4 regions of the Cedecea selenatireducens genome follow, and region 4 is predicted to be linked to each of the others. Evidence: predicted binding sites of a transcription regulator. Region 4 holds the regulator's gene; each other region holds the start of a gene.
The links. The regulator PurR, encoded in region 4, represses purine synthesis genes. The targets are predictions, from matches to a motif close to CANGCAAACGTTTGCNTG.
Positions count from the first base shown of each region.

Region 1 (7,905 bases), on a different contig from region 4:
CAGCAGGTTCTGCCCTTTTTCTTTATGTGCATGTTAAGTGGGCATCATGGAAAAAGATCTTATCCCTCAAGCCACGTCGCCCCTGGCCACGTGGCTTTGCTATCTTGAAAACCTTCACTCCTCCACCATAGATATGGGCCTTGAGCGCGTCAGCAAAGTTGCGCTTAAGCTGGACGTGCTGAAACCTGCGCCAACGGTGTTTACCGTGGCCGGCACTAACGGGAAGGGCACCACCTGCCGCACGCTTGAAACCGTGCTGATGGCGGACGGCTATCGCGTAGGAGTTTACAGCTCGCCGCACCTGGTGCGTTACACCGAGCGAGTGCGTATTCAGGGTGAAGAATTACCCGAAGCCCTGCATACCGCCTCCTTTGCTGAAATAGAGGCCGCGCGCGGAGATATTTCCTTAACCTATTTTGAATACGGAACGCTGTCCGCGTTGCTATTGTTTAAGCAGCAGGCTGTGGACGTGGTTATTCTTGAAGTGGGCCTTGGCGGCCGTCTTGATGCTACCAACGTCGTGGACTCTGATGTGGCCGTGGTCACCAGCATCGCGCTCGATCACACCGACTGGCTTGGCCCGGATCGCGAGAGTATTGGCCGTGAAAAAGCCGGTGTCTTCCGCAGAGATAACCCGGCGGTTGTGGGCGAGCCGGCTATGCCGCATACGATTGCCGATGTTGCTCAGGAGAAGGGCGCGCTGCTGCTGCGTCGCGGCGTTGACTGGGATTACGAGGTGAACGCCACGGGCTGGACGTTCCGTGATGCTCAGGGCGAGCTATGCGATCTGCCGCTGCCGCTGGTTCCACAGCCAAATGCCGCTACGGCACTCGCCGCTTTGCGCGCAAGTAAACTTAACGTGAGTGAAAACGCGATACGTTATGGCATTGAGCATGCCACGCTGCCTGGGCGTTTCCAGATAGTTTCTCAGGCGCCTCGCGTTATTCTTGATGTTGCCCATAATCCACATGCGGCGGCTTACCTTGCCGGTCGCCTGGCGGCGTTACCAAAACAGGGACGCGTGCTGGCGGTGATGGGTATGCTTCATGATAAAGACATTGCCGGAACGCTTGCCTGTTTGTCGCCTCAGGTCGATAGCTGGTATTGTGCTCCGCTGGAGGGGCCACGAGGCGCAAGCGCTGAGCAGCTGATCGCCCATCTTGGTCACGGCAGGACGTTTGCAAGCGTAGCGGACGCCTGGCACGCGGCGATGGCAGAAGCGACGGCTGATGATACCGTGCTGGTGTGTGGCTCGTTCCACACGGTGGCCCATGTAATGGAAGTACTGGACGCGGGGAGAGCAGGTGGCGAGTAAGTTTCAAAACAGATTAGTCGGAACCATTATTCTGGTCGCGCTGGGCGTTATTGTGCTGCCGGGTCTGCTGGACGGGCAGAAAAAACATTATCAGGACGAGTTCGCAGCCATTCCTTTGGTGCCAAAACCAGGGGACAGCGACGAGCCTGATATGCTGCCTTCGGCCACCCAGGCGCTGCCTTCGCAGCCACCGGAAGGGGCCGCAGAAGAGGTGAGAGCCGGGGCCGCCGTGCCGCCGGGGCTGAATAACGGCGCTATTCCAAACGAAGGTTCTGCGGGCGCTGACGAAGTGCCTGCGGCACGTGAGCAGCCTAAGCCACAGCCGGTGCAGGAAAAACCAAAACCGAAGCCGGTGGAGAAACCGCAGCCTAAACCTGTGGTTGATAACCAGACCGAGCAGCCAGCGAAGACGGAAAAACCAGCCGACAAAGCACCGACCGGACAGGCGTATGTGGTGCAGCTTGGCGCATTGAAAAATGCGGACAAAGTGAATGAAATTGTTGGTAAACTGCGCGGTGCCGGATTCAAGGTTTATACCTCACCGACAACGCCTGTGCAGGGGAAAATCACCCGTATTCTGGTTGGGCCTGACGCGTCGAAAGATAAGCTGAAGTCCTCGCTGGGCGAGCTGAATTCTCTTTCTGGCCTGAACGGCGTGGTGATGAACTACTCGCCACGGTAGCGGTTTGTGACCCTCACCCCGGCCCTCTCCCTGGAAGGGAGAGTGGGAAGGCCATTACACCGAACGGTTCCCTCGCCCCTCTGGGGAGAGGGTTAGGGTGAGGGGAAAAACGACGCCATACCGTCACTTCGCCTCTAAAAGGTGAGGGGAAAACAGGCACTTTTTTAATGGCGTTGATGCTTTTTTCAACGCCATTATTTATTTACGCGCGGGAAGGAAATCCCTACGCAAACGTTTTCTTTTTCTGTTAGAATTCGCCCCGAACTGGACGTCAGGGCAATTTGTCACGAGATTTTTTCATGATCTGGATAGATTACGCCATCATTGCGGTTATCGGTTTTTCTTGTCTGGTAAGCGTAATACGTGGGTTTGTGAAGGAAGCGTTATCGCTTGTGACCTGGGGATGTGCTTTCTTTGTCGCCAGTCATTACTACACTTATCTGTCAGTCTGGTTCACTGGCTTTGAAGACGAACTGGTACGTAATGGGATAGCTATCGCGGTGCTGTTTATCGCGACGCTGATTGTCGGTGCGATAGTCAATTATGTGATTAGCGCGCTGGTGCAAAAAACCGGCCTGTCGGGTACAGACAGGGTGTTGGGGATCTGCTTTGGCGCCTTGCGTGGCGTACTGATCGTCTCCGCCATTCTGTTCTTCCTGGATACCTTTACCGGTTTTTCAAAAAGCGATGACTGGCAAAAGTCGCAGCTTATCCCGCAATTCAGTTTCATCATCAGATGGTTCTTTGACTATCTGCAAAGCTCGTCAAGTTTCTTGCCCCGCTAATCGTAGCGGGGGGTGTGGCTTAATGAGGAAAAGACAACATGTGCGGTATTGTCGGTATCGCCGGTTTCATGCCGGTAAACCAGTCGATTTATGATGCGTTAACGGTGCTTCAGCACCGTGGCCAGGATGCCGCAGGCATCGTCACCATCGACGCTTTAAATTGCTTCCGTCTGCGTAAAGCGAATGGCCTGGTGAGCGATGTGTTTGAAGCCCGCCACATGCAGCGTCTGCAGGGGAATATGGGCATCGGCCACGTGCGTTACCCAACCGCAGGCAGTTCCAGCGCTTCAGAAGCCCAGCCTTTCTACGTTAACTCTCCTTACGGGATAACCCTGGCGCATAACGGTAACCTGACCAATGCCCACGAGCTGCGTAAAAAGCTGTTTGAAGAAAAACGCCGCCACATTAACACCACCTCTGATTCTGAAATCCTGCTGAATGTCTTTGCCAGCGAGCTGGATAACTTCCGCCATTATCCGCTGGAGGCCGACAACATTTTTGCCGCCATCGCCGCCACTAACCGCCAGATTCGCGGCGCTTATGCCTGCGTAGCGATGATTATCGGTCACGGCATGGTTGCCTTCCGCGATCCGAACGGCATTCGCCCGCTGGTTATCGGCAAGCGTGACCTGGGCGACGGCCGCACCGAATACATGGTGGCCTCCGAGAGCGTGGCGCTGGACACCCTGGGCTTTGAGTTCCTGCGTGATATCGCGCCGGGCGAAGCGGTCTACATCACCGAGAAAGGCCAGCTGTTTACTCGTCAATGCGCCGATAACCCGGTCAGCAATCCGTGCCTGTTCGAGTACGTCTATTTTGCTCGTCCGGACTCGTTTATCGACAAGATCTCCGTTTACAGCGCGCGCGTTGAGATGGGGAAAAAGCTTGGCGAGAAGATTGCCCGCGAATGGGAAGACCTGGATATCGACGTGGTCATTCCTATTCCCGAAACTTCCTGTGACATCGCGCTGGAAATTGCCCGTATTCTGGATAAACCGTACCGCCAGGGGTTTGTGAAAAACCGCTACGTGGGCCGCACGTTTATCATGCCGGGCCAGCAGCTGCGCCGTAAGTCCGTGCGCCGTAAGCTGAACGCCAACCGCGCCGAGTTCCGTGATAAAAACGTGCTGCTGGTGGATGACTCCATCGTGCGCGGGACTACGTCCGAGCAGATTATCGAGATGGCGCGTGAAGCCGGAGCCAAAAAGGTTTACCTGGCTTCAGCCGCACCGGAAATTCGCTTCCCTAACGTCTATGGCATCGACATGCCAAGCGCCAACGAGCTGATTGCTCACGGCCGTGAAGTGGACGAAATTCGCCAGATAATCGGCGCTGACGGCCTGATTTTCCAGGACCTGGACGACCTTATCGAAGCGGTGCGCGTGGAAAACCCGGACATCACCCAGTTTGAATGTTCGGTGTTCAACGGCATCTACGTGACAAAAGACGTTGACCACAAATACCTGCAGTATCTCGAATCCCTGCGTAACGACGACTCCCAGGCACTGGCGCGTCAGAACGAAGTGGAAAACTTAGAGATGCACAACGAAGGCTAATCGGCCTTGGCCTCTCTCCTGCAAAGGGGAGAGGCTCGTTCTTCCCCTCCCGGTTCCGCCAGCCTTGCATCCCACCTCATCTTGCGGCAAAGTCAGCCCAGATATTCTCTATGGGCAAATTCAATGAAACGACTGATCGTCGGTATTTCCGGAGCCAGCGGCGCTATTTATGGGGTGCGTTTACTGCAAATCCTGCAGCAGTTGCCGGAGGTAGAAAGCCACCTGGTAATGAGCAACGCAGCTCGCCAGACGCTGGCGCTGGAAACCGATTACTCGCTGCGCGACGTTCAGGCGCTGGCGGACGTCGTGCATGACGCTCGTGATATTGCCGCCAGCATTTCCTCCGGCTCGTTTAAGACCATGGGCATGGCGGTGCTGCCGTGCTCGATTAAAACGCTGTCCGGCATCGTACACAGCTATACGGACGGGTTGTTGACCCGCGCAGCGGACGTGGTGTTGAAAGAGCGCCGCCCGCTGGTGCTTTGCATTCGTGAAACGCCGCTGCACCTTGGCCACCTGAGGCTGATGACTCAGGCCTCCGAGCTGGGCGCGGTGATTATGCCGCCGGTGCCCGCGTTTTATCATCGGCCGCAAACGCTGCAGGATATCGTTGACCAGACGGTGAACCGGGTGCTGGATCAGTTTGATCTTGAGCTGCCTGAAGACCTGTTCGTTCGCTGGGGCGAGCACAAGTAATGCACTGATGCGGTGCGTCACAAAATGATTGCCTCATAATGGGGCAATTCTGCAACGCCGATCGCTTTTAGAAGATTTAATCCGCGAAAATCCCTTCCCCCTCTAGTCCCGCTTCCCAGAACTGCTATCTTTCAAACTAGCGCGAAGTTGCAACGTTTTATTAACATAAATCAGCGGCTTTTTCCCACGCAGGAAAAAGTGGCATGAGAACTGCAACTCTTCGTTTGCCAAGGCATTACCACACAACAAGACATCACAAATAAGAAAGCCAAACTTGAGGGTATCGTATGAAGAAGTCGGTTCTTGCACTGTCTTTACTGCTCGGCCTGTCCAGCGCAGCCAGCGTGTTTGCAGCAATTCCGCAAACCGTCCGTATTGGTACCGACGCGACCTACGCGCCATTCTCCTCGAAAGATGCTAAGGGGGATTTTGTTGGGTTTGATATCGATTTGGGGAACGAACTTTGCAAACGCATTCAGACCAAGTGTACGTGGGTTGGCAGCGACTTTGACTCCCTGATCCCGTCGCTGAAAGCGAAGAAAATCGACGCCATTATCTCATCGCTGTCGATAACCGAAAAACGCCAGCAGGAAATCCTCTTCTCCGACAAGCTGTATGCGGCGGACTCTCGCCTGATCGCGGCCAAAGGCTCTCCGATTCAGCCGACGCTCGAATCGCTGAAAGGCAAGCACGTTGGGGTGCTGCAGGGCTCTATCCAGGAGACCTACGGCAACGCCGAATGGCGCCCGAAAGGGGTTGATGTGGTGGCTTATGCCAACCAGGATTTGATCTACTCTGACCTGGCTGCAGGGCGCCTGGATGCTGCATTCCAGGACGAAGTGGCCGGGAGCGAAGGTTTCCTGAAGCAGCCTGCCGGGAAAGACTATGCCTTTGCGGGCTCTTCCGTGAAGGACAAGAAGTACTTTGGTGACGGGACAGGCATCGGCCTGCGTAAAGATGACACCGAGCTGAAGGCCGCATTCGACAAAGCGCTGGGCGAAATACGCAAAGACGGCACTTACGACAAATTAGCGAAAAAGTACTTCGACTTTAATGTTTACGGCGAATAAGTTTATCCCTTAGTCTGTAGCCCGGTTATGAATATATTCTTAACCGGGCAGGATAACTATGCAGTGGTGCAGTCACGTTCCGGCTGCACCTTTATGGTGCGAAAACGTTGTATTCGCAACGTGTTGCGTAAGTTTTCCCTGTTTGTAGTGGGTGTGAGCCTTAAGTAACGGACAGTCTATTGAGGATAATTATGAAAAAGTTGGTTTTGTCTCTTTCTCTGGTGCTGGCATTTTCCAGCGTGACCACAGCCTTCGCCGCTATTCCGAAAAACCTGCGGATCGGCACTGACCCAACCTATGCACCATTCGAATCTAAAAATGCTCAGGGCGAGCTGGTCGGTTTTGATATCGATCTGGCGAAAGAACTCTGTAAGCGCATTAACACCAAATGCACCTTCGTTGAAAACCCATTAGATGCGCTGATCCCGTCGCTGAAGGCGAAGAAGATCGACGCCATCATGTCTTCCCTGTCTATCACCGAGAAGCGCCAGCAGGAAATCGCGTTCACCGACAAGCTGTACGCGGCTGACTCTCGCCTGGTGGTAGCCAAAGGTTCTCCTATTCAGCCAACTCTTGAGTCGCTGAAAGGCAAGCGCGTGGGCGTGCTGCAGGGCACCACGCAAGAAACTTACGGCAATGAACACTGGGCGCCAAAAGGTATCGAGATTGTTTCCTATCAGGGGCAGGACTCGATTTACGCTGACCTGGCCGCCGGGCGTATCGACGCCGCATTCCAGGATGAAGTGGCCGCCAGCGAAGGCTTCCTGAAACAGCCTGTCGGCAAAGATTACCAGTTCGGCGGCCCGTCTATTAAAGACGACAAGCTGTTTGGCGTCGGCACCGGCATGGGCCTGCGTAAAGAAGATAACGAGCTGCGTGAGGCGCTGAACAAGGCCTTTGCGGAGATGCGTAAAGACGGCACGTATGAGAAGTTAGCGAAGCCGTACTTTGATTTTAATGTGTATGGTGAATAACCCTTACCGGTGATAAAGGCCCCGCGTCAGACGGGGCCCATTAAGCAGCAGCAAACACTGACGACAGGATACGCACCATGTTGTATGGCTTTTCTGAAGTAATTTTTAAAGGGGCTCTGGTTACGCTTGAGCTGGCGCTCGCCTCGGTTGTCCTTTCCGTGCTGATTGGGCTTGCCGGTGCTGGCGCAAAACTGTCCAAAAATCGTCCGCTCGCATTACTGTTTGAGGGCTACACCACGCTGATTCGCGGGGTGCCGGACCTGGTGCTGATGCTGTTAATTTTCTACGGGCTGCAGATGCTGCTCAACAGCATTACCGATGCGCTGGGCATGGCGCAGTTTGATATCGACCCGATGGTGGCGGGTATTATCACCCTCGGCTTTATCTACGGCGCTTATTTTACCGAAACCTTCCGTGGCGCATTTCTGGCAGTGCCAAAAGGCCACATTGAAGCTGCAACCGCGTTTGGCTTTACCGGCTCCCAAACCTTCCGCCGTATTCTGTTCCCGGCCATGATGCGCTACGCGCTGCCGGGGATCGGTAACAACTGGCAGGTTATTCTCAAGGCAACCGCGCTGGTTTCCCTGCTCGGCCTCGAAGATGTGGTGAAGGCCACGCAGCTCGCCGGGAAAAGCACCTGGCAGCCGTTCTACTTCGCCATTGTCGCCGGGATTATCTATCTGGTCTTTACTACGGTTTCAAACGGGGTGCTGCTCTGGCTTGAACGTCGCTATTCCGTTGGCGTGAAGAGGGCGGAGCTATGATTGATATTATTCACGATTACTGGCAGTCCCTGCTGTGGACCGACGGTTATCGCTATACGGGCG
Region 1 is NZ_JBHIKW010000002.1:131,639-139,543, reverse strand. Features, by position in the region: gene folC (bifunctional tetrahydrofolate synthase/dihydrofolate synthase) at 47-1,315, shown strand; gene dedD (cell division protein DedD) at 1,305-1,997, shown strand; gene cvpA (colicin V production protein) at 2,297-2,782, shown strand; gene purF (amidophosphoribosyltransferase) at 2,821-4,338, shown strand; gene ACE38U_RS03460 (UbiX family flavin prenyltransferase) at 4,462-5,034, shown strand; gene argT (lysine/arginine/ornithine ABC transporter substrate-binding protein ArgT) at 5,322-6,104, shown strand; gene hisJ (histidine ABC transporter substrate-binding protein HisJ) at 6,296-7,078, shown strand; gene ACE38U_RS03445 (histidine ABC transporter permease HisQ) at 7,156-7,842, shown strand; gene ACE38U_RS03440 (ABC transporter permease) at 7,839-7,905, shown strand, end outside.
Region 1: cvpA (colicin V production protein) is a predicted target of PurR. The motif match lies at 2,222-2,239, and genes of this name have one in related genera.

Region 2 (7,905 bases), on a different contig from region 4:
CGCCGAGCGAGCCTGTTTCAGGTTCTCTTCGCTGTAGTTGAGCTGGCTGCGGTAGTGGCCGGACATCAGGAAGTAACGCACGGTTTCCGCGTCGTAATACTTCAGCACGTCACGCACGGTGAAGAAGTTGCCCAGCGATTTGGACATCTTCTCACGGTCAACCATCACCATCCCGGAGTGCATCCAGGTGTTGACGTACTCGCCGTCGTGGGCACAGGTAGACTGCGCGATTTCGTTCTCGTGGTGCGGGAACATCAGATCGGAGCCGCCACCGTGAATGTCAAAGTGGTTGCCCAGCTCTTTGCAGTTCATGGCGGAACATTCGATATGCCAGCCCGGGCGGCCTTCGCCCCACGGAGAAGTCCATGCTGGTTCGCCCGGCTTGGACATTTTCCACAGCACGAAGTCCATCGGGTTGCGCTTCACGTCAACCACGTCAACGCGCGCCCCCGCCTGGAGCTGATCCAGATCCTGGCGAGACAACAGGCCGTAATTCGGGTCGGTGACCACCGAGAACATTACGTCGCCGTTCTCAGCCACATAGGCGTGATCGCGGGCCAGCAGCTGTTCAACAATTTCGATGATTTCCGGGATATGTTGGGTCGCACGCGGCTCGCTGTTCGGGCGTGAAATGTTCAGCGCGTCGAAATCTTTGTGCATTTCCACGACCATGCGGTCGACCAGCGCCACAAAATCTTCGCTATTTTCCTGCGCGCGCTTAATGATTTTATCGTCAATGTCGGTGATGTTACGCACGTAGTTCAGCTCATAGCCCAGGGAACGCAGGTAGCGCGCCACCACGTCAAACGCAACAAAAGTACGGCCATGGCCGATGTGACAGAGATCGTAAACGGTGATACCACACACGTACATGCCTACCTTTCCGGCATGAATAGGTTTGAATTCCTCTTTTTGGCGAGTCAGGGTATTAAATATTTTTAACATCAGGGGATTCCATGTAAGCGTGTGGAAGAATACTCCCTGGTATCTTACCCGATAATTTTCCCCGGCGGCAGTCTGCTTTGCATTACTGACTATGATGTAGCGTTATGCTATAACAGCGTGCTGGTACGACGGCACCGTTCGCCGCCGTACTCTCTGACACTCATAGGATGCAAGCATGGTTACTTTTCACACTAATCACGGCGATATCGTCATCAAAACTTTTGATGATAAAGCGCCTGTTACCGTTAAAAACTTCCTGGACTACTGCCGCGAAGGCTTCTACAACAACACCATTTTCCACCGTGTGATCAACGGCTTTATGATCCAGGGCGGCGGTTTCGAACCGGGTATGAAGCAGAAAGCGACTAAAGACACCATTCAGAACGAAGCGAATAACGGCCTGAAAAACACCCGTGGTACGCTGGCAATGGCTCGTACCCAGGCTCCGCACTCTGCCACCGCACAGTTCTTCATCAACGTGGCCGACAACGACTTCCTGAACTTCAGCGGCGAAAGCCTGCAGGGTTGGGGCTACTGCGTGTTCGCAGAAGTGGTTGAAGGTATGGACGTGGTTGAGAAAATCAAAGGCGTTTCCACCGGCCGCAGCGGTATGCACCAGGATGTACCGAAAGAAGACGTTATTATCGAAAGCGTAACCGTAAGCGAATAATGTCGACGCTGTTTATTGCAGATTTACACCTCTGCTCAGAAGAACCGGCGATCACCGCCGGTTTTCTGCGTTTTTTGGCCGGTGAAGCCCGCCAGGCGGATGCGCTTTACATCCTCGGTGACCTGTTCGAAGCGTGGATTGGCGATGACGACCCTGAACCGCTGCACCAGCAAATCGCCACCGCGATCAAAGCGCTGGTTGATTCAGGCGTGCCCTGCTACTTCATTCACGGCAACCGCGACTTCCTGCTCGGCAAACGCTTTGCCAGAGCCAGCGGCATGACGCTGCTACCCGAAGAAAAGCTGCTCGACCTGTATGGCCGCAAAGTTCTTATCATGCACGGCGACACGCTGTGTACCGACGACGAAGGCTATCAGGCGTTTCGCCGCAAGGTTCACCAGCCGTGGCTTCAGGCGCTGTTTCTTGCCTTCCCTCTGTTTATACGTAAACGCATTGCCGCCCGGATGCGCGCCGGTAGCAAGGCCGCCAACAGCAGCAAGTCTATGGCCATCATGGACGTTAATCCGCAGGCCGTGGTCGATACCCTCACCCGCCACAATATTCAATGGCTGATTCACGGGCACACTCACCGCCCGGCAATCCATGAGCTTACCGCCAACGGGCAACCCGCTTTCCGCTGCGTATTAGGCGCATGGCATGAAGAAGGGTCGATGATAAAAGTGACGATGGAAAACGTCGAGCTGATCCACTTTCCTTTCTGATAATAAAGCCCGCTTTTTTGCCGATTCGCTAACCACGCAACCGTTTTCCTTGCCGGAAGTTCGTGCTATTCTCTGAGCCCTTCTGAGCGGGCGCCCGACGCCCGATGATGTCTGCACACCCACAGGAGTTTTGAGACGCATGTCTTCTGAGCACACCCCGGCGCGTATCGCCATTGTTATGGGTTCCAAAAGTGACTGGGCCACCATGCAGTTCGCCGCTGAAATCCTTACCGCCCTGAATGTCCCTCACCATGTCGAAGTCGTCTCCGCCCACCGCACGCCGGACAAACTGTTCAGCTTTGCCGAACAGGCCGAAGCCAACGGCTACCAGGTGATCATTGCCGGAGCCGGTGGCGCTGCGCACCTGCCGGGCATGCTGGCCGCCAAAACCCTGGTCCCGGTGCTGGGTGTGCCGGTCCAAAGCGCCGCCCTTAGCGGCGTGGACAGCCTTTATTCTATCGTCCAGATGCCGCGCGGCATTCCGGTCGGCACGCTGGCCATCGGTAAAGCCGGGGCCGCCAACGCCGCCCTGCTGGCCGCGCAGATCCTGGCCCTGCATGACGCAAACCTGAGCCAGCGCCTGGCGACCTGGCGTCAGACCCAGACCGACGAAGTGCTGGACAATCCGGACCCACGGAGCGAAGCATGAAGCGCGTCTGTGTCTTAGGTAACGGCCAGTTGGGGCGCATGCTCCGCCAGGCCGGTGAGCCGCTGGGCATCGCCGTTTACCCTGTCGGGCTGGACGCCGAGCCGGAAGCCGTACCGTTCGCTCAAAGCGTGATCACCGCCGAGATTGAGCGCTGGCCGGAAACCGCGCTGACCCGCGAACTGGCGCGTCACAACGCCTTCGTTAACCGCGATATCTTCCCGATCATCGCCGACCGCCTGACGCAAAAACAGCTGTTCGATAAGCTCGGCCTGGCCACCGCGCCGTGGCAATTGCTCTCCGGCAGCCACGAATGGCAGGACGTGTTCAGCCAACTGGGCTCTCTGGCTATCGTGAAGCGCCGCGTCGGCGGCTATGACGGCCGGGGCCAGTGGCGCTTGCGTGCCGATGAAACCGACCAGCTGCCGGAAGAGTGCTACGGCGAATGCATCGTCGAGCAGGGCATTAACTTCTCCGGCGAAGTTTCTCTGGTGGGCGCGCGCGGCCATGACGGCAGCACGGTGTTCTATCCGCTGACCCACAACCTGCATCAGGACGGCATTCTGCGCACCAGCGTTGCCTTCCCGCAGGCCAATGCCGAACAGCAGCGCCAGGCCGAAACCATGCTCACCGCCATCATGCACGAGCTGGGCTACGTCGGCGTGATGGCGATGGAGTGCTTCGTCACGCCAGCCGGCCTGCTGATCAACGAGCTGGCTCCGCGCGTGCACAACAGCGGGCACTGGACGCAAAATGGCGCCTCCATCAACCAGTTCGAACTGCACCTGCGCGCCATCGTGGATTTACCGCTGCCGCAGCCTGTGGTGAATGCGCCGTCGGTGATGGTGAACCTGATCGGCACCGACCTGAACTATGCCTGGCTGAAGCTGCCGCTGGTGCACCTGCACTGGTACGACAAAGAAGTTCGTCCGGGCCGCAAAGTCGGTCATCTCAACCTGAACGACAGCGATACCGGCCGCCTGAGCGCCTCGCTGGAAGCCCTGGTTCCCCTGCTGCCGGTGGAATACGCCAGCGGTATTGCCTGGGCGCAGAGCAAGCTGGTGAAGTAAAACCGCGTCGCGTCTGACCCTCCTTTTGTTTTTAGAGGGTCAGACCAATTTCCCCCTTTCCCTTTCCTTTGCCCGACCAGAAGCGCACAATCCCCCACGTTACGCCGCTTCAGACTAAGGTTATGCCATGGAAAAACGCCCTAACGCGCAGGACTACGACCGCCTGCTGCTCAACGACATTCCGCTGATAGACGTTCGCGCCCCGGTAGAGTTCGCTCAGGGAGCGATGCCCGCTGCCCATAACTTACCGCTGATGCTCGACGATGAACGCGCGCAGGTCGGGACATGCTATAAGCAGCAGGGCCAGCAGGCCGCCGTCGAACTGGGGCACCGGCTGGTCAGCGGCGAGCGAAAAGCCAGCCGGGTCGAACGCTGGCTGGAGAGCTGCCGCCGGCAGCCTGAAGGCTATTTATGCTGCGCCCGGGGCGGGATGCGTAGCCACATCGTACAGCACTGGCTACGGGAAAACGGCCTCGAATACCCGCTGGTCACCGGCGGCTACAAAGCCCTGCGCCAGCATGCCATGCAGGTAATCGACACCCGTTCGCAGTGGCCGATGATTATCGTCAGCGGCAACACCGGCTGCGGCAAAACCATCCTTATCCGCTCGCAGCCGACGGGCGTTGACCTTGAAGGCCTGGCGCATCATCGCGGCTCGTCGTTTGGCCGCACGATTGTGGCGCAGCCTTCTCAGGCCAGCTTCGAAAACAACCTCGCCGTCACCCTGCTCAAAATCAGCCCGGCCGGGCCCAAAACGCTGGTTGTGGAAGATGAAGGCCGGATGATTGGCTCCCGCCATATCCCCGAAGCCTTCAGAGAACAGATGCTGCGCTCGCGCATTGTGGCGATCGACGATCCGTTCGAACTGCGGCTGGAGCGCCTCAAAAACGAATACTTCGAGCAGATGATCGAGGCATTTTTATCCGTCAGCGATGAAGAAACCGCGTGGCGCGATTACGCCGAGTACCTGCACCACGGCCTGTTTGCCATCCGCCGCCGTCTGGGCATGGAACGCTTCCAGCAGTTCACCGCCAGGCTGGACGAGGCGCTGCTCACCCAGCGGAAAACCGGCTCCTGCGAAGGCCATCTGGCCTGGCTGTCGCCGCTGCTGAAAGAGTATTACGACCCGATGTATCGCTACCAGCTCAGCCAGAAGGCCGACCAGATCGTCTTCCGGGGGGATTACCAGCAGGTCGAGTCCTGGCTGCGCAGCATTAACGGTTAGCCGATTTATCCCCCGCGGAGAGCACCAGCCCCAACCCGGTTACCGCCAGCAAGACCAGAGGAATGCCCACCGCCCACGGCAGCGTAAACGACATCGCGAACAGTGCCGTGCCGGTAGCCGGCCCCACAGATCCCTGCAAATCGCTCACCACCGAAAGCGCGGCCATGTAGGTCGCGCGCAGCCGCGCCGGGGCTAACTTGTTCACCGCCGTCGGGATCAGCGGGCCGGTCATCATCTGGGACAGCGAATAGAGGCAGACCGCCATCACCAGCGTCACGACGTGAGGATAAGCCAGCAGCAAAACAAAGGCGGTGATAAGCGAGGAGCCTGCGCTGAGGGTGATAAACAACGGCGAGCGTCGGGCAAACAGCTTCGTTAAGGCGAGCTGGCCAAGCGTGTTAATCCCCGCGCCAAACGCGAACAGATAACCGATACTGGCCGCACTCATTCCCATCTGATTGCTCGCGTACAGCGGCATGACGGCCTCCACCCAGCTCCCGGCCACGCCCAGCAGCAGCACCCACATTAGCAGCACGGCCAGGCGACTATCCCGGAACGCGGGCAGCAGCGCGCTAAACCCTTCATCATCATCATCCTCACCGCCCTCATCAGCGGCTAACGAACGTGTTTCCGACAGGCAAATCGCCAGCATCAGACCGCCCGCAGCCATCACCGAACCTCCGGCCAGAAAGACGTAGCCCAGCCCCTCTTGCACCAGCACCGTGCCCAGCAGCGGCCCGGCTATAGCGCCCGCACCTGAGCACACTCGCATCAAGCTAAACTGGCGGCGGTGCTCCGCAGCTGGCGTGGCGTCGGCCACAATGGTGTAGATGGTCGGGTGCAGCACCGACTCAAACAGGCCGATGACGATCAGCACTGCGGCGGCGGCAAAGACGCCGTGCGCAAAAAACAGCGCGATAAAGCCCGCCCCGACGCCGGTCGCCGAAATAATCAAAACGGGCCTTCTGCCCACGCGATCGGCAATCCCGCCGATAAACTGCGCGGCCAGCAGCTCGCCCCCGGCATAGCAGCCGAACAGCAGGCCAATAAACTCCACCGGAATAGCGGCAGACTGCTGCGCCCACAGCGGGAAAAAGGGCACAATCGCGCCGTCGACCAGGCCGACAATGAAATAGAGGATAAAGCCCAGAACGTGGGGCTTGCGGTACGAAACAAGGGGGGATGCAAAAATTGCCATGATATTACCCAAGTACAATTACCCCGAATGCCGGGGAGAATATGTACGTTGGATAACGTTAACGTTTACGACTTACGAGAAGCTGGCCCGATACTAGCCAATCGCCGGGAAAAGGGCAACTGTGAGATTTGGGGGCTGGTGGTGAGTGGGGGATTTGGGTAGTTTTTTCTGTCTGCTTAGTGCCAGAAGCGGACGTTGCGATGCCTATTGTGTAGCAAACAATCGGGCATGTTTTATACCACCCTAATACATCTTAAATTCTATATTTCATCTTAAATATAGAAAACACCGCTCACTTCATTTGACAATAATTCATATTTCAAAGGTTTTTTGATTTCTAAATTAATCTATACCCACCTTGTTTATAGCCTAAACTGTTTGCAGATTATCGTGAGTCATTTTGAACCGCTGTGGCACCAGGAATTGTAAAACATGCTCTGCTTTGATGTATAGCATTATGTAGCAACCAGATTAATCAACCCTGCCTTTTCCAGACCGTAATATCACTGCTTGTTGCCGATATAATTAACTCACCATCCCATGAGAAACCAACACAGCGAAAGTAATCATTTGCAAGCCTGAGACACCCTTCTCTATGGGAGGCAATTAATGCACTCTTACCCGGTGGACACCAGATTAACATTTCCAAAGGCCACTCTGGGGATACTCGCTCTAGTGCCTCATCATACCGATTATACATTGGTAAGCCACCACCACACAGACCAGCAATGGAAAGAATCTCACCACTCAGTGGTCCTATACCTTCACATGTAAGGCCAACTGAGTCGTACCAGTTTCCATACTCTTCATAATCTCTGGCAATAACTTCGCCACTCAGGCAATCAAGCACCCCTCTTCCGGAAGAGGAAATTATCAGGAGCAAGTGGTTATAATTGCGTGAAAAAGCGACTTCGGTTAAACCACCTACCGCCATCTCGATACAAGGTGCCCAATTACAATCAGGAACATTTTTCAGTAGCAATTTAAGGCTATTTTCATGGTTCTTTGGCTGCCAAATAGACATCTGAACTCCTTATCAGTGTTGATCGTCATTAAGCATCTCATAACGAGGATAAATGCTATTTTAACAGCATAGGATGAAGTGTCATAAACAGTTGTCTGCCCCCCTTCGTTCAAGCTCATATAGATAAGTATTGACCAACTCCCCGTGCACTAACATGGTCTGCTCCTCGCTAAAATCTGCCTGTCGATATCTGGTACGCAGTTCATTACAGGCGGCTTTGGGCCATTATCTGACGTTGTATTTTTTTATGCTAATACCATTGATATTGTATATACCTGTTCGCTTAATCCGCTTGCCCTTTTTGTCCGTAATAGTGGCTGTAAGCGTGCTGCAGCGAATGGAATGATGTTCATCAATCACCAAACGAATTGCTTCTGAAGAGTCCTCCACCTCGACGAGGTCATC
Region 2 is NZ_JBHIKW010000002.1:319,320-327,224, forward strand. Features, by position in the region: gene cysS (cysteine--tRNA ligase) at 1-945, opposite strand, end outside; gene ppiB (peptidylprolyl isomerase B) at 1,121-1,615, shown strand; gene lpxH (UDP-2,3-diacylglucosamine diphosphatase) at 1,615-2,337, shown strand; gene purE (5-(carboxyamino)imidazole ribonucleotide mutase) at 2,477-2,986, shown strand; gene purK (5-(carboxyamino)imidazole ribonucleotide synthase) at 2,983-4,053, shown strand; gene mnmH (tRNA 2-selenouridine(34) synthase MnmH) at 4,181-5,278, shown strand; gene ACE38U_RS04405 (MFS transporter) at 5,268-6,476, opposite strand; gene ACE38U_RS04410 (hypothetical protein) at 6,952-7,500, opposite strand; gene ACE38U_RS04415 (hypothetical protein) at 7,726-7,905, opposite strand, start outside.
Region 2: purE (5-(carboxyamino)imidazole ribonucleotide mutase) is a predicted target of PurR. The motif match lies at 2,371-2,388, and genes of this name have one in related genera.

Region 3 (7,905 bases), on a different contig from region 4:
ACTTTCGGGTCAAAGCCCATGGCACCAACTTCCAGGCCACGCAGCGCTTTCTGCAGGGACTCTTGCTGGGTGCGGCCGATAGCCATGACTTCACCCACGGATTTCATCTGGGTGGTCAGGCGGTCGTTTGCGCCGGCAAATTTCTCGAAGTTAAAGCGAGGGATCTTGGTCACGACATAGTCGATGGAAGGCTCGAAGGAAGCCGGAGTGCGGCCGCCGGTGATGTCGTTCATCAGCTCGTCGAGGGTATAACCTACCGCCAGCTTCGCGGCAACTTTTGCAATCGGGAAGCCCGTTGCTTTAGACGCCAGCGCGGAGGAACGGGACACGCGTGGGTTCATCTCGATGATGATCAGGCGGCCAGTCTTCGGGTTAACGGAGAACTGAACGTTTGAGCCCCCGGTTTCCACGCCGATCTCACGCAGCACCGCCATCGAGGCGTTACGCATGATTTGGTATTCTTTATCGGTCAGCGTTTGCGCTGGCGCCACGGTAATTGAGTCACCGGTATGAATGCCCATCGGGTCGAAGTTTTCGATAGAGCAGACGATGATGCAGTTGTCGTTTTTATCACGCACCACTTCCATCTCGTACTCTTTCCAGCCGATCAGCGATTCATCAATCAGCAGCTCTTTGGTTGGGGAGAGATCCAGGCCGCGCTCGCAAATCTCTTCAAATTCTTCGCGGTTATAGGCGATACCGCCGCCGGAGCCACCCATAGTAAAGGAGGGGCGGATGATGCACGGATAGCCCACGTCGGCCGCAACGGCCAGCGCTTCTTCCATATTATGTGCAATGCCGGAGCGCGCGGTGTCGAGGCCGATTTTTTTCATCGCGATGTCGAAGCGACGGCGATCTTCAGCCTTGTCGATAGCGTCTGCGGTGGCGCCGATCATGGTGACGCCGAACTCTTCCAGCACGCCCTGGCGCTCAAGCTCCAGCGCACAGTTCAGCGCGGTCTGGCCGCCCATGGTTGGCAGCACCGCGTCCGGGCGCTCTTTTTCGATGATTTTGCGCACCACTTCCCAGTGAATAGGCTCGATGTAGGTCGCATCAGCCATTTCCGGGTCGGTCATGATGGTTGCCGGGTTGGAGTTCACCAGAATAACGCGGTAACCCTCTTCACGCAGCGCTTTACAAGCCTGAGCACCAGAGTAGTCGAACTCACAGGCCTGGCCGATAACAATCGGGCCGGCACCGAGGATCAGGATGCTTTTTATATCTGTACGTTTTGGCATTTTATTTCGCTCCTGATTATTTAGCGGTGTTACGGTATTGCTCGATAAGTTCGATAAAGTGGTCGAACAGCGGCGCGGCATCGTGCGGCCCCGGGCTGGCTTCAGGGTGGCCCTGGAAGCTGAACGCGGCTTTATCGGTGCGATGGATGCCCTGAAGGGTGCCATCGAACAGAGATTTGTGCGTTACACGCAGGTTGGCAGGCAGCGTCGTCTCATCCACCGCAAAACCGTGGTTCTGGGCGGTGATCATCACGCAGTCTTTATCCAGGTCTTTCACCGGGTGGTTACCGCCGTGGTGACCAAACTTCATCTTCACGGTGTTAGCGCCGCTCGCCAGCGCCAGCAGCTGGTGGCCGAGGCAAATCCCAAAGACAGGAATGTCTGTCTCCAGGAAGGATTTGATTGCGCTAATGGCGTAGTCGCAAGGTGCCGGGTCGCCAGGGCCGTTAGAAAGGAAGATGCCATCCGGGTTCATCTTCAACACTTCTTCCGCCGGCGTTTGTGCCGGAACAACCGTCAGGCGGCAGCCTCTGTCGACTAACATGCGCAGAATATTGCGTTTTGCGCCGTAGTCATAAGCCACTACGTGGAAAGGTAAATCTTCTGCTTTTGCCGCTTCCGGCAGATTGCCTTCAAGGGTCCAGCTCCCCTGCTGCCAGGTGTAAGCTTCTTTGGTCGTCACTTCTTTGGCGAGGTCCATGCCGTTCAGGCCAGGGAACGCTTTCGCTTTTTCCAGCGCCAGGGCCGCGTCTACGTTATCGCCCGCGATAATGCAGCCGTTCTGAGCACCTTTTTCACGCAGCAGGCGGGTCAGCTTGCGGGTATCGATATCGGCAATGGCCACGATGTTATGGCGCTTAAGGTAAGAAGAAAGGTCTTCGGTGCTTCTGAAGTTGCTGGCAATCAGCGGCAGGTCACGAATGACGAGGCCTTGCGCATGGACCTGGGAGGATTCTTCGTCGGCTTCATTGGTGCCGACATTGCCGATATGAGGATAAGTAAGAGTGACGATCTGGCGGGAGTAGGAAGGATCAGTGAGGATTTCTTGATAACCGGTCAATGAGGTATTGAAAACGACTTCACCCACTGCCGTACCCGATGCCCCAATGGCCCGACCGTGGAATTGGGTTCCGTCTTCCAGAACCAACAGCGCTGACTTAATCAAAACGTCCTCCAGGGAATAAACATTCAATTTATTCGCATATTAATTCAAAACTAACGGCTGAATCAAATGCAAAAAGCGTCTGCCCTACGGATTTTTGGCAAACGGCGGCATTCTAGAGACAAGCCGGGCGAAAGTCTACCTTAAGACGAAGTTTTTATGTCTATTTCGCCGCTCAGAGTAAAAATATCTGATTCGAGGGTCAAAATAACCAGCTAACCAGGGAAAAGTAATCGGTTGCCGGCTATGAATAGTGGAAAAGTGATGGGATAGCAGTGAAAAAGTAGACCAGATGGTCAAAATTAACATTACAACAACACAAAAAAGAGAGATAACCGCTAATTTTAAGCACAAATGAACACTTATAAATCAAGTAGCTTATAAAAACAAAAGGGTGATATAAATCACCCTAAAATCAATCAATTAAAAACAAACAACCACATTTATAAGGATAGGTTTAACTACAAATTATTGAGATCAAGCACGTCTCTCATATCAAAAATACCGTTCTTTTTACCTTTAAGCCACGAAGCGGAACGAACCGCGCCATTAGCAAAGGTCATGCGGCTTGAAGCCTTATGGGTAATCTCAACGCGCTCCCCAATATCTGCAAACATCGCGGTATGCTCCCCGACAATGTCGCCCGCACGCACGGTAGCAAAACCAATTGTGCCAGGCACTCGCTCACCGGTATGCCCTTCCCGAGAGTAAACCGCGCAGTCTTTGAGATCTTTGTCCATCGCCTGGGCAATAGCCTCGCCCATTGCCAGCGCGGTGCCGGAGGGAGCGTCCACTTTGTAACGGTGATGCGCCTCAATGATTTCGATATCGGTGTAATCGCCCATGACCCTGGCCGCTTTCTCGAGCAGCTTCAGCATCACGTTCACGCCCACGCTAAAGTTCGCCGCGAAGACAATCGGGATCTCACGCGCCGCATCGTTAATAGCCTGCTTGCCGGCATCATCAAAACCCGTCGTGCCGATAACCATGCCTTTGCCATGCTTGAGGCAAAATGCGAGGTGAGCCAGCGTCCCTTCCGGGCGGGTAAAATCAATAAAGACGTCGAAATCATTAGCTACCGCGTCCAGGCTATCGCTCACCAGCACGCCGGTTTTAGCCACACCGGCCAGTTCACCCGCGTCGCTGCCGACCAGAGAAGATCCCGGGCGCTCAAGCGCAGCGCCAAGCTGGACGCCGTCCAGCTGCAGAGCCGCCTGAATTAACTGGCGCCCCATACGGCCGCCCGCTCCCGCGATGGCTACGCGAATCTGTGCATCATGCATATCATTACTCTTTGGTTAAATAATTCGTAGAAACGCTCTCAGGTTAACCAGCCCGCTGCCGGGCCGCCAGCCGAAAACACCCATAATTAGAATTTACTGTCATGGCCCGTCAGTTATCAATAACGGACATTAAAACCATTTAATTAATAAGGCTTAATTCTGACTAAAACCGCATGACTCGCGGACGATAAGCGTCGGCGGCAAAATAATTCTTTTTGCCGGCTCATCGTTTCCCTGAATTCGGCTATAAAGCAGCTCTCCTGCTTTGCGGCCAATCTCTTTAGCGGCGACAGAGACCGTGGTAAGCGCAGGCTGTACCAGCGATGCTTCGGTCACGTCATCGAACCCAACGAGCGCAAAATCTTTTCCGACAACACGCCCCATCTTGCGCAGCGTCTGCATCACGCCCAGGGCGACAATATCCTGGTAACACACCGCCGCGGTGATCTGCGGGAAACGGGTAAAAAGCCCTTCTGCGACTCTGGCGCCGTCACTTTGAGAGGCCTGCGAGGCCACAATCCATTCGCTTTCAGGCTGAATATTGTGCTCCAGCAGCTTGCTGGTATACCCACCGATACGCTGCGCCCGGCTGGTAGAGCCGTTGCTCCCGCCGATAAAAGCAATATGCCTATGCCCGAGGCGTAACAAATGCTGAGTAGCCAACTGTGTTCCCAGGAAATTATCGGTGCCAACGAAGTCGAAATCGACATCCTCAAAGGGACGAACCACCATAATCGCCGGGATGTTTCTTCTTCTCAGCGTTTCAAAGAACAGCGGCGGAGTCTCTCTCGCACCACAAAGCACCATGCCGCAGGCATTATTACGCATCAGAGAGTCGACAAATTTCTGCTGGCGTTCGCAGGACTCTTCGCTGTTTGCCAGAAAAAGCAGCAGATCGTGACGCTCCATCTCATGGCTTAGCCCGGCGGTCATTTCACCATAAAAAGGGTTGGTAATATCATGCAGTAACAGCCCCACCTGATTACTGGTTCTGTTACGCAAATTGGCGGCGGTCTGGTTATACACATACCCCATCTCATCCAGCGTGAGTAATACCCGCTGCCGGGTGGCATCTGAAATACGCCCACGATTTCGTAGCACCATCGATACGGTTGCGGTTGAGACACCCGCCCGCTCAGCGACCTGAGCAAGAGTTACAGAAGTCATCGGCCCTCCTTGAAATCAATATCAGCAAAGATTAATCGAATAACCTGAAACTTGCATCTTTCTATGTGAAAGCCATCACAGATAGCCGGTAAAAATCCTCATCATTGCGAAAAATGGCGGGTTAATCATGTTTACCACTCTGTTCAAAAAAGGTTAATCGATTAATCTTATCTTAAATGAAAACAGGGAGTACTTATGAAACAGGCAGCGTATAACAAATTTCCTGAAGTCCAGGTTGCTGAGTATGCCGGCCACGCCTGCCAGGGCTGGGAGGCGATCGCCCAGGCGGTAAAGTCGACGCTTTCTCAAAGCGGAAAAACCGTGCTGGTGATCGATTGTTATCCAGGTGTACGCCTGGACGAGTTACGCCCACAGCTCATTGATGAGCTATGTCCGGCAAGAGTCATTAATGTCGAAGAGGCACGCCACAGCGAGCAGCATCTGCATGACCTGCTGGCCGGAAATCTGACCGACGATCGCGTTTTTGGCGTCCTCTCCTGCCACCAGCTTATCGAGTTTTTCGACGCTGAGAAGCTGGCGCAGATGCAGCATGAAATAGAGGAAATGGATGCTGGCCTGGCGGTGGTTTATGGCTCCGGTGCCGCGCTGGTTCATGAAGGTGATGTGCTGGTGTATGCCGACCTGGCGCGCTGGGAGATCCAGCAGCGTTTCCGAAGCGGCGAGCTGGGCAACTGGGGAACGGAGAATCAGCACGAAGATATACTGCGCCGCTACAAACGCGCCTTCTTTATTGAATGGCGCGTGTTCGACCGCCATAAAACGCCGTTGCTGAAACGCGCGAATTTTCTGTTGGATACCAATCAGAAGGATTCCCCAGCCCTGGTGACGGGCGAGGCACTGCGCCACGCGTTACAGCAAACAACCCGGCAGCCTTTCCGCGTCGTGCCCTTCTTCGACCCTGGAGTCTGGGGCGGACAGTGGATGAAGGAAAAATTCGATCTCGATCCCTCGAAGCCAAACTACGCATGGTGTTTTGACTGTGTGCCCGAGGAAAACAGCCTGTTACTGCGTATCGGTGACGTGCGGATCGAGATCCCCTCTCAGGATCTGGTGCTGCTCTACCCTCGCCCGCTGCTTGGCGAAAAAGTTCATGCTCGTTTTGGCGCAGAGTTCCCGATCCGCTTTGATTTTCTGGATACCGTCGGCGGTCAGAATCTCAGCTTTCAGGTTCATCCGCTGACCGAGTACATCCAACAGCATTTCGGCATGCATTACACCCAGGATGAAAGCTACTACCTGCTGGAAGCCGAGCCGGGAGCAGAGGTCTATCTGGGGACCAAAACTGGCATCAACCCGCAGGAAATGCTGGACGATCTTGCCGCCGCTCAGCGCGGTGAAAAGACCTTTGATGACGAGAAATTTGTTAATCGTTTCCCGGCGCACAAGCACGACCATTTCCTGATCCCTGCGGGTACCGTTCACTGTTCTGGCTCAGGCGCTATGGTGCTGGAAATCAGCGCCACGCCTTACATCTTCACCTTCAAACTGTGGGACTGGGGCCGACTGGGGCTGGATGGTTTACCGCGCCCCGTGCATCTGGAACACGGTGCTCAAGTTATCGACTGGCAGAGGGATACGCGCTGGGTCGAACAGCATCTGATAAACCATTTCGAGCCAATAGCCGAGGGAGATGGCTGGCACGAAGAACGAACCGGGCTTCATGAGCGTGAGTTTATTGAAACCCGGCGCCACTGGTTCAGCAAGCCGGTTACGCACCACACTCACGGTGGCGTGAACGTGCTTAATCTGGTGGAGGGCAGCGAAGCGGTGGTGGAAAGCCCAACTCACGCCTTTGAACCGTTTGTTGTTCATTATGCGGAAACATTCATCGTTCCGGCCGCCGTGGGCGAATATCGAATCTCACCTTATGGCGAGGGCGTCGGGCAGCAGCTCGCCACGATGAAAGCCTGGGTAAGGGGATAAATCATGATTAACGTCATTCTTGCAACACACGGTCCGCTGGCGGAGGCGATGCTGGCAACCGCACGCATGGTCTACGGCGAACTGCCGCACGTTTTTCCGGTTATGTTGAGCGAAACCAAGGGCATCAACGGCTTCCAGGATGAGTTTGCTGGCGTGCTTCAGCAAGCAAGCAAAGGTGCTGACGGCGTACTGGTGCTGTGCGATTTACAGAGCGGTACGCCGTGGAATGTTGCCTGCCATCATGCATTCGCTCCCTCAACGACACCGCCAATCGCGGTGCTGGGCGGCGTTAACTTCCCGATGCTGTTACTCAGCGACGAGCAAAAAACACTCACCGACGTAGAACAAGCCGCCGCCGTACTGCTTGAGCAAACGAAAGATGCGGTTGTTCAGGCTCGCCTGGTTGAAACCCAGCAATCTGATGATTTTTAAGGGGGCAAGATGAGTATTTCATTTGTACGGATTGACGACCGGGTGATCCACGGTCAGTTGATCACCCGATGGGCAAAAGAGCTGCCCTGTGACGGTATCGTGGCCATTGATGACGCCGTCGCAGCCGATCCGCTGCTTTCCTCAGTGATGAAAGGCGCGGTACAGGATACCAAAGTCTGGCTGTTCGATACCGCCACCGCCATTGAGAAGCTGCCGAAAATCATCGCCAGCGAAAAGCGCTATTTCGTGATTGGCAAGTCACCGGTCACGCTTCAGCGCATCGAGCAGGCGGGCGTCAGCCTGCAAAACGCTAACCGTAAAATTAACGTTGGGCCGATGAGCGCCCGCGCCAACACCACCACTATTGGGCCAAACCAGGCGGTCAGCGGAGAAGAAGCTTCGGCATTCGACTATCTGGCAGAGCGTGGGCATCAGATTGAGTTTCGCCTGGTGCCGGACGCAAGCTGCTATAGCTGGCAGGACGCCCGTCAAAAAATAAAATAAGGAGTGCATCATGGCTTTTGAAGCTGCGTTAATCGGCATTCTCTGTTACCTCGGTGCGCTCAGCAGCCCCTGGCTGCTCGGGCTCACCGGCGGCTGGTATCTGATTACCCGCCCGCTGGTTTCAGGCATGCTGGTGGGGTTTATCCTTGGCGATGTGCAAACCGGGATTATCATC
Region 3 is NZ_JBHIKW010000003.1:68,611-76,515, forward strand. Features, by position in the region: gene carB (carbamoyl-phosphate synthase large subunit) at 1-1,238, opposite strand, end outside; gene carA (glutamine-hydrolyzing carbamoyl-phosphate synthase small subunit) at 1,255-2,403, opposite strand; gene dapB (4-hydroxy-tetrahydrodipicolinate reductase) at 2,862-3,683, opposite strand; gene ACE38U_RS05715 (LacI family DNA-binding transcriptional regulator) at 3,837-4,850, opposite strand; gene ACE38U_RS05720 (class I mannose-6-phosphate isomerase) at 5,046-6,794, shown strand; gene ACE38U_RS05725 (PTS sugar transporter subunit IIA) at 6,798-7,226, shown strand; gene ACE38U_RS05730 (PTS sugar transporter subunit IIB) at 7,236-7,730, shown strand; gene ACE38U_RS05735 (PTS mannose/fructose/sorbose/N-acetylgalactosamine transporter subunit IIC) at 7,741-7,905, shown strand, end outside.
Region 3: carA (glutamine-hydrolyzing carbamoyl-phosphate synthase small subunit) is a predicted target of PurR. The motif match lies at 2,627-2,644, and genes of this name have one in related genera.

Region 4 (7,905 bases):
CAGCCCGGCGCGCAGGACTTTGGTGAAAAAGATATCCAGCCGTTCGCATTCCCACCAGCCGTCCATATAGCTTTCGCCAAGGCCGAGGGAACCTTCCTGCAGAACGCGTTTAAAAAAATCCGGGTTTTTAACCTGAATATCGAAAGGGTTTGAGCCGTTGAGCGTAATACCTGCCCGACTCAGCATTTCATTTGCGATACGATACCATTCGTTATCTCGTACGCTCACTTCTTCTATACACGATGAACTCATAGCTTCTCCATCACCTTGTTGTGATCAGAACCTTAAAACAGCGTAGACGCTATTCACGGCTTGTGAGAACTCTCACGGAAAAATCCGCGTGCCTGATATCCGACGTAGAACAGAGAAAGGAAGGATTCTCCCTTACTGAAAGGCCATCCATGGAAAAACGGAAGCGCTCCGGCTTCCGCAAAAATAAAATTGATAAGGCTTATAGCAGAACCGCCATTACTATAAGCCCGTTTTATTGAGGGTTCAACGGAATATTGTTAGCAAGCTAATCACACAATATTCACATTATCGCTGCTGTTACTGTGCGTTAGAAAACTCACGGCGAGTCTCGCTTTCAGCCTCACGACCGGCCGTTTTCTGCAGGGCATACCCCAGCGCGGCAAGCAGGATAGTCGCCAGCATCACGCTGGTGGTGGTGATAAGCGGGGTCGTCACCAGCCAGGAAACCATCAGGCTTGCGAGGAAGCAAAGCCCAAGCTGAAGGGTGTTTTGCAGCGCTGCTGCTTTCCCGGTTGCCTGCGGGAACGGCAGCAGCGCAGAGGCGACAACGATCGGGTAGATGGCACCGTTTGCCGCAGCCATGATGCAGAACGGGATCAGCAACAGCGTCAGGTCAGCATAGCCGCTGACCGCCACGCCCCACGTCGCCACAACGCTCAGGGCATAAAGCGCTAGCAGCCACGGCAGCAGTTGCTTGCCGTTCCATTTTTGCAGCGCGCTGCGGCAGCCATAGCCGCCCACCAGGAAAGCGACCGTCTGCGGCATATAGCTCAGGCCAATCGCTGCCGGGCCGTAGCCCATCTCATTCAGGATAAACGGCGAGCCGGTCAGCCAGGCGAAGAAGCTGGCGGAGCAGGCGGCGTAAATCAGCACGTTACCGCCGTAAATACGAGAGCGTAATAAAGAGAAGAAGCTGACCTTGTTGTCTGCGGTTTGCTCGTGGTGCTGAGTACGAGGCTTGAGGCGTAGCGTAGGGATCATCAGCAGCAAAGCGATGGCAAACAGTACGGCAAAAATGGCCTGCCATTCAAAATGGTTCAGCAGCCAGCTTCCCAGCAGCGGTGCCAGCGCCGGAGAAAGCCCTACCAGCGGCATAATCGTGGCAAAGATACGGCCTGCACGGTTGGCCGGGTAATAGTCGGTTACCAGCGCCTGCCAGCTGACCGCGGCGGAACAAACGCCCACGGCCTGGATAAAACGCAGGACCAGAAGCGACGTTGCATCCCGCACCCAAAGCATCCCGATGCAGCCGACGGCAAACATCGCCAGGCCAATCAGCAGCACGGGTTTACGCCCGAAACGATCGGAAAGCGGCCCCCAGACAAGCTGGGCAAAGGCAAAGCCCGCCAGGAACAGGCTCAGGCTGGCGCTCACCGCCGAGGCGTTAGTCCCCAGGTCTTGCTGAATGGCCGCAAAGGCGGGCAGGTACATGTCTGTGGCGAGAAAGCCGAGTACGCTCAGGCCAGCCAGCCAGATAAGAAATCCCTTTGATGGTTGCATATTTCACTCTTGATTTTGATAGCAGGTTAACGGGGCAGGAGTCTACGGAGTGCAAAACCGCTTGTGAAACGCTAATATTTGCGCGTTGCATTCAAATTTTTTGCAGGCAAAAAACATGTGGTCTGAATATTCTCTCGAAGTCGTGGATGCCGTAGCGCGCAACGGCAGTTTCAGCGGGGCAGCGCAGGAGTTGCATCGTGTGCCTTCTGCCATCAGCTATACCGTGCGCCAACTTGAAGAGTGGCTGGCCGTACCGCTGTTTGAACGACGTCATCGGGACGTTGAGCTGACCGCCGCTGGGGCTTTCTTTCTTAAAGAAGGGCGTTCTGTTATCAAAAAAATGATGGCAACGCGCCAGCAGTGCCAGCAGATAGCCAACGGCTGGCGCGGGCATCTCTCCATCGCGGTAGATAATATCGTGAAGCCGGAGCGTACTCGCCAACTGGTGCTCGATTTTTATCGCCATTTCCCGGACATCGAGCTGAGGGTGTTTCAGGAGGTTTTCAACGGCGTGTGGGATGCGCTGGCGGACGGGCGCGTTGAGGCGGCGATAGGCGCAACGCAGGCGATCCCCGTCGGAGGGCGCTACGCGTTTCGGGACATGGGCGCACTGAGCTGGCGCTGCGTGGTGGCGGCAGACCATCCGCTTGCGCAACACGAGGAGATCATCCTTGATGATGAAATTCGGCCCTGGCCGTCGCTGGTGCTGGAGGACACGTCCCGCTCGTTGCCCAAGCGCATTACCTGGCTTCTGGACAACCAGCGCCGCGTGGTGGTGCCGGACTGGGCGTCGGGCGCCGATTGCCTGACGGCAGGATTATGCATTGGCATGGTGCCCACGCACATTGCGAAACCGTGGCTCGAACGTGGCGACTGGAAAGAGTTGAGGCTGGAGAACCCGTTCCCGGATGCGGCCTGTTGCCTGACGTGGCGGCAGGATGACGCCTCGCCTGCGTTGAGCTGGCTGCTGGACTATTTAGGGGACAGTGAGACGATGAATCAGGAATGGCTCCAGGAGCCGGGGAACGAATCCCGGGCTCCTGAAGAGGCTTAGCGGCGGTAATCGCGGAACGGGCCGTCGGCCACCGAGCGGCGTTCGATGAGGCGCGGATGGACTTCTATGGTCTGCGACTCTTCCCGTTTGTTGATAATGCGGTCGAGCAGCATGTTAAAGGCCGTTTCACCGAGGCGTTCTTTTGGCTGATGGATTGTGGTCAGCGCCGGAGAGAAATAGCGGGCGTTGCGCACGTTATCGTAGCCGATAATCGAGATATCCTGCGGCACGCGCAGCCCCATCTCATCCGCTGCGCAAATCGCACCCATTGCCATAATATCGCCGCCGCAGAAGACCGCAGTAGGACGATGCGGTTGATTAAGCAGCTGCTGCATGGCGCGATAGCCAGATTCCGGCTCGAAGTCGCCCTGAACCACCCAATTTTCCGGCACTTTGATATTGGCTTCTTCAAGCGCTTTCAGGAAGCCAGCGTGACGACCACCGCCGGTGTTACGCTCCAGCTGGCCCGGGATCGCACCGATGTCGCGGTGTCCGCGCTCAATCAGGTAACGGCCTGCGAGATAACCGCCGTGGAAGGCGTTATCGACCACGGAGTCGGTAAAATCGGCGCGGGCTTCGCCCCAGTCCATCACCACCATAGGAATATGACGGTACTCTTCCAGCGTAGAGAGCAGGGTCTGTGGATATTCGGAGCACATGACCAGCAGGCCATCGACGCGTTTTTGCGCCATCATCGACAGGTAGGCTTGCTGCTTCTCAAAGTTGTTGTGCGCGTTGCCGAGGATCAGGGTGTAGCCTTTGGCGAAGCAGCTGTTCTCAACCGACTCGATAATTTCAGCAAAATAGGGCGCTTCGCTGGAGGTAGCGAGCAGGCCAATCGATTTGGTGTGGTTGACCTTCAGGCTGCGCGCCACGGCGCTCGGCGAATAGTGCAGCTCTTTGATAGCTGCCCAGACGGCGTTGCGCGTCTCTTCCGCCACAAAACGGGTCTTGTTAATGACATGTGACACAGTGGTAGTGGAAACGTTTGCGCGCTTCGCTACGTCCTTAATGGTTGCCATTAGATGTCACTCCAGACCATATCGTAAACTCCTGATAACTCATGTGTTAAACGTTTGCCTTCGCTAACTCCTGGGGCAACACGTTGGTTGCAGGCCTGTCGGGGATGCGACATACAGCGGGAGGAGGGCGTTGCCGGGCGATACGCGGTAAATTAGCGAAGGATTTTGGCTTATCCCGGGGCAAAGTGGAAGAGGGAAAACCGATATCTGTGCAAAACCAGCAGGATTTTTATCGTTAATTGTGGGAAAATCATCCCACTTACGCTTTGTAGGGAAATAAAAGGAGCTTACGATGAGTACCGATCTGAAGTTTTCCGTAGTGACTACGGTTATCGTACTGAGTCTGATTGTTGCCGGGGCGTTAACCGCCGTACTGCACTGATTTAATAAGGGCCGCAAAAAGCGGCCCTTAATACAGGTCAAACATCACTGAAAATCAGCCTGCCAGGTTTTGCGCAACAAAGTTCCAGTTAACCAGCGCCCAGAAGTGGTCCAGATAAACCGGGCGCGCGTTGCGGTAGTCGATGTAGTAAGCGTGTTCCCAGACGTCCACTGTCAACAGCGGTTTTGCCCCGGTTGTGAGCGGAGTTCCTGCGTTAGAAGTCGAGACGATAGCCAGGCTGCCGTCGCTGTTCTTCACAAGCCAGGTCCAGCCGGAGCCGAAGTTTTTGATGGCCGCTTCGGTGAACTGTTTTTTAAATGCTTCCACGCTGCCAAACGCGTTATTGATGGCGGCCAACACTTCTCCGCCAGGTTCTCCCCCGGCGTTTGGTGCCAGGCAGTGCCAGTAGAACGTATGGTTCCAGACCTGAGCGGCATTATTGAAAATACCGCCGTCAGACTCTTGCACGATCTCTTCCAGCGATTTCCCTTCAAACGGGCTGCCTTTGACGAGGTTGTTCAGGTTAGTGACGTAGGTCTGATGATGCTTGCCGTAATGGTACTCGAGGGTTTCGGCTGAGATATGCGGGGCCAGCGCATCTTTGGCATAGGGCAGGGCGGGTAGTTCGAACGACATTGCTTCACTCCTTGTTATTTTGCTTCACAATATAACTACATTTTGTGTGGATATAAGGTTAACAAATTACGGGAGTGCGAAAAAGCGAAATGAAACAGCCCGTTGTCGGGCTGTTAACGTTTTAATCAGTCTGATTGCCCCGAAAGGGAGCGGATAAGATTAACGAATGGTTTTTGGCGTCATGACCCGGCGGGCACCCACATAATGGCGCTGCCAGTAATCTTCGCTCAAAGAAGTAATTTGGATATCGCGGCCGCTGCGAGGAGACTGAATAAATTTACCGTTGCCGACGTAAACGCCAACGTGGTCAGCCGTGCCGCGGCCCTGAGTACGGAAGAAGACCAGGTCGCCGCTTTCCAGTTCGCCGCGGTCAACGGAAGAGGCATCACGCAGGTGATACATTTCGTTGGCGGTGCGTGGAATACGGATGTTCACCAAATCTTTATAAGCGTAATAAATTAGCCCGCTGCAGTCGAAGCCCGTGCGGGGAGAAGTGCCACCCCAGCGGTATGGTTTGCCAATTTGCCCCATCAGCTTGTTCATGGCCGTTTTTTGCGCTTTCTGCACTCTGACCTTATGCGCCTGAGCGATGGTCAGATTCTTTTCAGACTTCACCTTCACGCACTGCTTTTTATGCCCTTTACGATGGGTGCATTTTTCAGTGTAGGCAAGGGTGGCTGCGGCTGGCTGTACGGCTATTTTCTTAGAGGTTTTTTTGCTGCTGGTTTTAGCGAGGGTGGTGCTTTTGCCTGAGGCGCTGCGTTTTGCAACTTTGGCTTTTACCGGTGATGCGTCTTTTTTACCGGACTTCTTTGTGGAGGCTGTGCTGCTTTTTTGTTTTGCCTTTGTTTTCTCTTTGCCCTTGTTGCTTTTACCGGAAGTTGTTTTCGCCGTGTGGCTTTTCTGTGCAACAGGGTGGCGGACGTGCTCGGACGCCTGCGTCAAAGGTGTATAGGGCAAAGCAAATAGCAGAGCACATAGCGTGATAGAGATTTTATTTATCCGCGCCACTCGTCAATCCCCTGATAAATGAAGGCAAGATGCTAACCATCATGCCTGCGTATGATTTTTGCGAAACCCGACGATTCTAATGCATAAAAGCCGATAATGTTAATAGGCAAATACTATTTAACGGTCAAAAGTGGAAGCTATAGCTAGAAAATTAATCATTACCGGGCGTTATCGGCTGTTTTATTGATCGCGGATGAGGCAAATTGCTCATTTTCGAGCACCGTAAAAGTGTTATTCTTAAAGCATGTTTGCATGCCCCGGCAGTTCAGAAAAACCCTGCTAAAAATGGTGTTTTCTGGCCGGGGTGCAACTGGCTACAATGACAGGCTATTGCCGTATCAAGGTTTGAGGAAGCAAGACAATGAGCACTATTGAAAAAATTCAACGCCAGATCGCTGAGAACCCAATTCTTCTGTATATGAAAGGCTCCCCGAAGCTGCCGAGCTGCGGCTTCTCCGCTCAGGCCGTTCAGGCACTGTCTGCCTGCGGCGAGCGCTTCGCCTACGTGGATATTCTGCAGAACCCGGACATCCGCGCCGAGCTGCCTAAATACGCTAACTGGCCAACGTTCCCACAGCTGTGGGTGGACGGTGAGCTGGTCGGCGGCTGCGACATCATCATCGAGATGTACCAGCGCGGCGAATTGCAGGCGCTGATCAAAGAAACCGCAGAAAAACATAAATCTGAAGAGCCAGGCGCAGAGTAATCTCGTCAGGCACTAAAAAGCGGCCCGGAGGCTAAGGCCGATCGTTTAAGGATTGGTTGACCGATCCGGTGGCTGGTGTAAAAAGGGTTCATGTTCATCATGGACCCTTTTTAAATGGAACTTTTACACGCTCTCGGCATTATCAATCTTACTGCACCCGACGAGGTTCAGAGCCTCGCTGACCTGCCTTCCCCCGACCTCATCCAGCAGGCTTTTACCTTCACTGATACCGTCACCCTGCGCTAGCGGAAACTCCCTCTTGAGTCCATGGTCTGGCTGGTTATCGATATGGCCATCTTCAACAATAAACCCATGAGTCATATCGTTAATCTGCTGGATATTGTTGACCGTACCGGACGTTCCTTCACCGCACCCGCAGAAAAAAATTGGGTGAGGATGCTATCCGGGCGCTGTTTGATATCACTCAGTGACACTGGCATAAAGAAGCAATACATCCTCTCTGGCACGGGCTGACACTCAATGCCGTCGACGGCGTGGTCTGGCATACGCAGGACACGCCTGAAAATGCAGAGGCTTTCGGCAAGGCCTCCAACCAGCATGGTGATCGCGGATATCCGCAGGTTCGCATGGTCTGTCTGATGGAGCTCAGCAGTCACCTGCTGCGCGCGAGTGTGTCAGGCCGCTATGACATAAACGAAATGCGCCTGGCGGCGCAACTGGCAGAAAGCGCTCCGGATAACAGTATTACGCTGTTCGATAAGGGGTTTTACTCTTTGGGGCTGTTGCAGCCCTGGCATAGTGCGGGCGAAAATCGCCACTGGTTAACGCCGCTGAAAAAAAACACGCAGTACGAAGTCGGCCGTAAACTCGGCAAACAGGACGAGCTGATACGACTGAAAACCACGCCACAGGCCAGAAAACAGTGGGAAGGTCTGCCGGAAGAACTGACCGGGCGGCTAATCCGTCGCAGGGTCAATGGCGTGGAGCGGCAGGTGCTGACGTCAATGACCGATGCGATGCGTTATCCCGGCCGCCAGCGTGGCGGAGCTTTATAAGCATCGCTGGGAAATCGAGTTGGGGTATCGCGAAGTTATTACGTTTATTAATCGGACTGCCGTGGTCATCTCCGGGAGCGATCCCGGGTCATCTGAAACACTTTTACAGCAATGCAGTGATGCTGAAACTGCCCTCGAGACAGGAGCGGGAGTATGTGAGAGAAGTGAGGGAGAAAAGGTCAAAACATCCCTTAAAAAACAATGCCGGTCATATTAAGTGACCGGCATTAACCCTCCACCCTCCCTTTTTTGCCATGCCCGGAATGCCCCCTGGCGACGCATATTTATCCCGGGTAACGCTTTACCCTGCGTGCCCGCCCGGGCTC
Region 4 is NZ_JBHIKW010000011.1:126,000-133,904, forward strand. Features, by position in the region: gene cfa (cyclopropane fatty acyl phospholipid synthase) at 1-252, opposite strand, end outside; gene punC (purine nucleoside transporter PunC) at 550-1,752, opposite strand; gene punR (DNA-binding transcriptional activator PunR) at 1,868-2,806, shown strand; gene purR (HTH-type transcriptional repressor PurR) at 2,803-3,828, opposite strand; gene cydH (cytochrome bd-I oxidase subunit CydH) at 4,121-4,210, shown strand; gene sodB (superoxide dismutase [Fe]) at 4,265-4,846, opposite strand; gene ACE38U_RS17610 (C40 family peptidase) at 5,006-5,857, opposite strand; gene ACE38U_RS17615 (Grx4 family monothiol glutaredoxin) at 6,219-6,563, shown strand; partial or broken gene ACE38U_RS17620 (IS4 family transposase) at 6,678-7,800, shown strand.